3 regions of the Shewanella sp. SR43-8 genome follow, and region 2 is predicted to be linked to each of the others. Evidence: predicted binding sites of a transcription regulator. Region 2 holds the regulator's gene; each other region holds the start of a gene.
The links. Region 2 encodes MetJ, which represses methionine synthesis genes. Its sites were predicted from a motif close to TAGACGTCTAGACGTCTA; they were not measured.
Positions count from the first base shown of each region.

Region 1: metE (5-methyltetrahydropteroyltriglutamate--homocysteine S-methyltransferase) is a predicted target of MetJ. The motif match lies at 1,247-1,264, and genes of this name have one in related genera.
Region 3: msrA (peptide-methionine (S)-S-oxide reductase MsrA) is a predicted target of MetJ. The motif match lies at 1,306-1,323, and genes of this name have one in related genera.

Region 1 covers NZ_JACJDX010000005.1:240,796-243,072, forward strand. The annotation lists gene H5114_RS08435 (HDOD domain-containing protein) at 1-289, shown strand, start outside; gene H5114_RS08440 (LysR family transcriptional regulator) at 272-1,174, opposite strand; gene metE (5-methyltetrahydropteroyltriglutamate--homocysteine S-methyltransferase) at 1,330-2,277, shown strand, end outside.
Region 2 covers NZ_JACJDX010000003.1:297,150-299,426, forward strand. The annotation lists gene metB (cystathionine gamma-synthase) at 1-1,025, opposite strand, end outside; gene metJ (met regulon transcriptional regulator MetJ) at 1,233-1,547, shown strand; gene H5114_RS05545 (sulfite exporter TauE/SafE family protein) at 1,742-2,277, shown strand, end outside.
Region 3 covers NZ_JACJDX010000018.1:11,796-14,072, forward strand. The annotation lists gene astE (succinylglutamate desuccinylase) at 97-1,125, opposite strand; gene msrA (peptide-methionine (S)-S-oxide reductase MsrA) at 1,346-1,825, shown strand; gene trxB (thioredoxin-disulfide reductase) at 2,026-2,277, shown strand, end outside.

The sequences.
Region 1 (2,277 bases), on a different contig from region 2:
AACCTTAGCATTATTTAGTGTTTTTGGTCAGGTGATTGTATTAACGGCTTTTGCCTATTTAAATGCAGAGCTGTCTCGCCCCGTGTCACTAAAAGTATTAAAATCACTGATTGATAACCAGCAACAACAATTATCCCTTGATGCATTTGATGCATTAGGATTGGATGACGATTTACGCGAAGAATTTTTAATTGCCCATAACTTACGCCAAACACAAAACCCTGATTCACCTGGACTTGTGCTTCGACGCGTGTTATCTAAAAGAGGTTTATTAATCAACCCGCTGTAAATTTATACCTTCACTTGCTACCAGCTCGAGCCACTGTTGGATTAAATTTGCATTAGTGGCATCGCGGCGATACGCGCCAAACAATGGACGTTTTAGTCCTTCTGCGCCTAATTTTACCGCCGTAAGACTCAGCCCCTGACTTTCTCGGATAGACCAAGTTGGTAGGGTGGCTACGCCATCATTACAGGCAACTCGCTGCAATAACATTGAGGTTAAGTCGCATTGTTTTTGCTCGCCAGGTTCAATACCAGCGGGCTCTAAAAAGTGTTTGTATATGTCTAAACGCGCGAGAGGCACTGGGTAACTGATTAAAGTTTGCTTTGCCAATTGAGCTGGTGTTACAAAGGCTTGTGCCGCTAATGCGTGATCACTGGCAACGACTAACTTTACTTCAAAATCAAATAGATGTTGATAAGCTACGCTATGTCCAGGCACTGGGTCAGAGGTGAGCACTATGTCTAAACTCCCTGTTTCCAGCGCATTGAGTGAATCAAATAAATGACGACTTGAAATATCAATTTGAGCTGCTGGCGCATATTGTTTAAATTGTTCAATAACCGGCATTAACCAACGAAAACAACTGTGGCATTCAATGCCGAGCTTAAGTTGGTGGCTTTCACCCTCTAAACCGCGCTTAAGATCAGATTCGGTTGCAATCACTTTCGGTAAGATTTCTTCCGCTAAATTCAGCAGACGTGAACCTTCGTGAGTAAACGTTAACGGTTTACTTTTACGAACAAAAATAGTTGAGTTAATCCGTGTTTCTAACTCTTTTATTTGATGAGAAAGCGCCGACTGGGTTACAAATCGTTTTTTAGCTGCACCCGCTAAACTGCCACTTTCCTTTAACGCCATCAAGGTGCGAAGGTGTCTAAGCTCTATCATTTTCTCTCCACATGAATCTTGCTCAACTAGCCGATGAAATCAATTCGATTGCTTGACAGCAGAGTAGCACAATAAACTTCTAGACGTCCAGACGCCTATGCGGGTTTTTCTGCATAAATGGCTATAAATTTTGCTTCAACGAAAAGGAAAGCAGCATGAAAATTTCAAGTTTAGGATTTCCCCGCATTGGACGTCAGCGTGAATTGAAGTTTGCACTTGAGCGTTATTGGCGCGCAGAAATCTCATTATTTGAACTGAAACAGGTCGCCAGTGAATTAAAAAAAACGCATTGGCAGTGGCAAGCAGATGCCGGCGTTGAGTTAGTTCCAGTAGGCGACTTTGCTTATTACGACCAAGTATTAACCCTAAGTGCCACCTTAAATGTGATCCCAGATCGCCACCGAGCTACTCAAGCCGATGGCAGCCAAGCGCCTATCGATATAGACACCTTATTTCGTGTTGCCCGTGGCCGATCGCAAACTGGCCAACATGCTTGTGCGGCAGAAATGACCAAGTTTTTTAACACTAACTATCATTATCAAGTGCCTGAATTAAGCGCTGATCAAAGCTTCGAGATTGCCTTTGAACAGTTGTTTGATGACGTCAGTGAAGCGCAGCAACTCGGTCATCAAGTAAAGCCGGTATTGCTTGGCCCAGTGACGTATTTGTATTTATCGAAAAGCCTGACTGAGTTTAACAAGCTATCGTTATTACCGCAGCTACTGACGGTTTATCAGCAGATTTTGCAACGTTTTGCAGACCAAGGTGTGAGTTGGGTACAACTTGATGAGCCAGTATTAGCCGCAGACTTAACCGAGGAGTGGCAGCAAGCCATTCGCCACAGTTATCAATTTTTAGCGCAACAAAAACCGGCATCATTGAAGATATTACTTGCCAGTTATTATGGCTCTATTGGCCATCATCGAGCATTGGTGAGTGCATTACCAGTTGATGGTTTGCATCTTGATTTAGTCACAGCACCACAACAAGTTGAGGCGTTTATCAAAGCGCTCGGAAGCCAACAAGTTTTATCGGTTGGAGTGATTAATGGTCGCAACGTGTGGGCTGGCGATGTTGATGTTATTGCTGATCAGCTGGCAGAA
Region 2 (2,277 bases):
TGAGTCATGGTGGCAGGAACAGCAACTAAACTTTCCACTCCGCCTAAACTTTCAGCAATACTAAACAAAGATAATGCCTGTAAAAAGGCCACCACTTCAGCTTCACCACCGGTTAATTCAAAACTTAACATAGCGCCAAAACCTTGTTGTTGTTTTGCGGCAATTTCGTGACCCGGATGGTCTTTTAGCCCTGGATAATACACCTTGGCAACCACATCACTGGCATTGAGTAATTCTACAATTTTTTGCGCATTACGTTGATGCTCACGAATGCGGACTGCCAGCGTTCTTAAGCCACGTAAGGTTAAATAGCTATCAAAAGCAGAACCGGTTAATCCAAGGGTGTTTGACCACCAATGTAATAATTCACCCACTTCAGCATCTTTAGCCACCACAGCGCCACCGACCACATCACTGTGACCATTAATGTATTTGGTGGTTGAGTGAATAACGATATCGGCCCCCAACAATAAAGGTTGTTGTAATATTGGCGACAAAAAAGTGTTATCAACCGTCACTAACGCGCCAACCTCATGGCAAGCGATACTGATCGCATTAATATCGACTACCCGCAGTAATGGATTTGATGGCGTTTCTAACCAGACCATTTTGGGATTTTGCGCTATCGCGTTGCCCAGCGCTTGCGCATCAGTTTGATCAACAACCAATAACTTAAATTGACCTTTTTTGGCCAGGTTAGTAAATAAACGGTAACTGCCACCATAACAATCGTGCGGCACAACCAATAAATCATCTGGGCCCAACAAACTGGTCACTAAGGTAATGGCCGCCATGCCGGTACATGTCACCACACCAGTTACACCTTGCTCAAGTTTTGCAATCGCCTCACCTAATATACAACGCGTCGGATTACCTGAACGGCTGTAGTCAAACTCGCGAGGATTAGTATGGCCATCAAATGAATAATTGGTCGATAAATAAATCGGCGGCACGATAGCACCATGTTGTGTGTCTGTTTCTATACCCTGGCGAACGGCCAAAGTGGCACTTTGATACTGAGTCATAATTGATTCCTAAAAAGTCACAAACACACAATAGATGTCTAGACGTCCAAATTTACCGAAGAGTTCTCCCCGAGTCAACCAAAATAGCCGTTTAGACGTCTAAACATCGAGAAATCTATTTGCATCGGGATTAAATAGTAGCAATAATTTGACTAGAGATTGTAACGGTTTAAAATCTGCAGCGTATTTATCGTTAAGGGTAAGTTAATGACTGAATGGAATGGCGAATATATCAGCCCATATGCCGAACACGGCAAAAAAAATGAACAAGTAAAAAAAATTACGGTTTCTATCCCTTTAAAAGTATTAAAAGTACTGACAGATGAGCGGACGCGTCGCCAGATAAATAATCTGCGCCATGCAACTAACAGTGAACTGTTATGCGAAGCATTTTTGCACGCGTACACAGGTCAACCATTACCTTATGACGGTGATTTATCAAAAGATCAGCCTGATAGCATTCCAAGTGAAGCGAAAAAGTTAATGGATGATATGGGTATCGAATGGGAAGAGCTCGAATAACCTACAGGTTAATGAATCCCTCACCGACTTTAAAACTGCCCATTGATACCAATCCTTATTGAAGTTTGCTCTTTTAGCGAAAATGATTAGCGTGGTATTCGAGGCAGTCTTTTAAAGGCAAAGTTGCTGTACGCCTAAAATAGATCCAATTTCAATGTGGATTGCTATAAGCAGTAATATTTTAAAGAGAAATTATGATGTCATTTATCGATCCAACCACTTTGATACTGGCATCAATTATTGTATTTTTTGGCGCGCTAACCCAAAGCTTAATTGGCTTTGGGTTAGCCGTTGTAGCAAGCCCACTACTGTATATTGTTAATCCTCAATTAGTTCCTGTTCCTATTATTGCCATGGGTTTTGCAATCTCTGCAATGACCTTGTTTAGAGAGCGCGGCCACCTGCAGTTTAATGGATTACAATATGCCTTACTGGGACGTGTTCCAGGAGGATTTTTAGGTGCAGGGTTATTACTGTTTGCACCACAAGCCATACTAGGCTTGGTGATTGCAGCAATCGTGTTTATTGCCGTTATCCTAAGCGTCTTTCGCTTTACCGCACCAATCAATCGCATCAGTTTATTTATCGCTGGGGTATTTTCGGGCATATTTGGCAATATCGCTGCGATCGGCGGCCCACCAATGGCCATTTTACTTGCCGGTCAAGATGCCAGTCAATTTAGGGCGGCGCTATCAGCCTTTTTTGTCTTTAGCTCATTAATCGCATTGGC
Region 3 (2,277 bases), on a different contig from region 2:
CGAGTAGACATTACGTTAACGTAAACTACCTATCAATACTTACTCTCACTGTAAACGTATTTTACTCACGATTGACATGTATATATTGCTTTACGACTATAAGATTGACTCGTTCGGTGCAGGTACTAAACATAGCACTGTACGCTGCCCAATGGGTACATTTGCATTCGGAAATACAATGGCCTCTTGTGGCTGTTCGACGGTGATCGCTTTACCACCTTCTGTCGCTAACACTGCCCCGTGACTAAAAGCACTGAAGTTTTCAGCATCACCAGCAAAGCTAAATTCAAAGTCATCGAAATGTTTATTAATCGACCTAGACACCTTATACAAGTTGACCTTACTTGCGTCAAACTCAACAGGCGCTAACTTAGGCTCAGTAATCAGTTTTTCAAGCATAGTATGAGTTTGGTCAAAACGACTCATGTCGTTTTGACCAAATGGCATCACTTTTCCTAATTCAACGGTAAATGCATCTGCTTGAAATTGCTCTGAGGAGTAGTAGCTAAACGTAGTTGTCGGTTCATGATGGAATAACATGGTATCAACACCACATGCCGCCAAAAACATAATTTGCTCGCCGCTAAAAGCACGACCTGGACGATATGGGTAAATGGCAAACTTTTCATGCTTTGAAGCACGTATTGCAGTATGTAAGTCGTAATGAATGCGTTGATTGTCGCTATTGGCATTGAAAAAGTCAGCCACGTATTGCTCTAACGCTTTAGCTCGATGGCGCTCTGGGTGAGTTAAACCCTCGCCCTTTGAATGCGCACCGCTAAATAGGCGATTCATGTTTTCATCAATAAAACGGGTTTTATTAATGATCGCAGCGGGATTACCGATTAAAAACATTACACGCTGCTTGGCCTCTATACGTTGAGTCAGCAAATCTTTAATCAGTTGATTGCATATTTCAATTGGCGCAGTTTCATTACCGTGCACGGCACATGACAACACTATGTCTTTAGTGGCAGTTGTTGGCGTAAACACAATCACCCCAGTATCTAATACATCAACCCGAGTATGTTGGGCTAACATAAAGTCATACGCTGCTGGTAGTCGAGTCGGATTTGCTAAGGTATAGGCTAAAAAATCGTGGTTTATCATCAGGTCAGATAACACTATCAACTCCTTGTCTCATTATTATATGGCGTAGTTAAACTTGACGTAAACGGCTGTTAACTAAGATGCCTATTACGGCAGATTCTATCATAGCCAAGGACTATTTTATTGCAGGCATATGTTAGTTTTATTTATTAATAAAAGTTTGCTTGCAAAAGATCACAATATTCAACACAATTACAGCCATCTAGACTTCTATAATATGTTTTAAGGGTATGTCATGGCGTTAGCAACATTTGGTGCAGGCTGTTTTTGGGGTGTTGAATATTTTTTCCGTGAAATTAACGGCGTCAGTAACGCAACGTGTGGCTACATGGGTGGCAAAGACACTGCAACAACTTATAAAGAAGTGAAGACGGGTTCCACTGGCCATGCTGAAGTTGTCCAAGTTGAATTTGATCCTGAAGTGGTCAGTTTTAACGACCTACTGGATGTGTTTTGGAAAAACCATAACCCGACCATGTTAAACATGCAGGGTGGCGACATTGGCACTCAATATCGCAGTACGATATTTTTTCACGATAAAGAGCAAAAAGCCCAAGCTGAAAGTTCAAAGCTGGCATTAGCTCGCAGCGGTAAATGGGGACAGCGTCATATTGTGACTGAAATTGTACCGATACAAACATTCCACATAGCCGAGGAATATCACCAGAATTATTTAGAAAAAAATAACCTACCAACTTGTCATTTGGTTTACTAAGTCTAAACGAGCAACACTACCGAGCGATAATTAAGCGATTCAAGTGAGATGATGTTTAGCATTGCCTCACTTGAAACGGAATATTTACATAATAGATAACCCCAATCGATTTCCTACACTCAACTTCACTTTACCCGCCGCAGTAAATTCCATACAATCCCATGCAAATTGCTTAAGGCATGTTATCGGAGATCAAAATCATGAGTGAAGCTCGTCACGTTAACCTACTAATTTTAGGTTCTGGCCCTGCCGGCTATACCGCTGCTGTTTATGCTGCGCGTGCAAATTTAAATCCTGTGATGATCACAGGTATGCAACAAGGTGGCCAATTAACGACCACTACGGAAGTAGAAAACTGGCCAGGCGATGCGGAAGACTTAACTGGTCCAGCATTAATGGAACGCATGCAAAAGCACGCTGAAAAGTTTGATACTGAAATTATTTTCGATCAT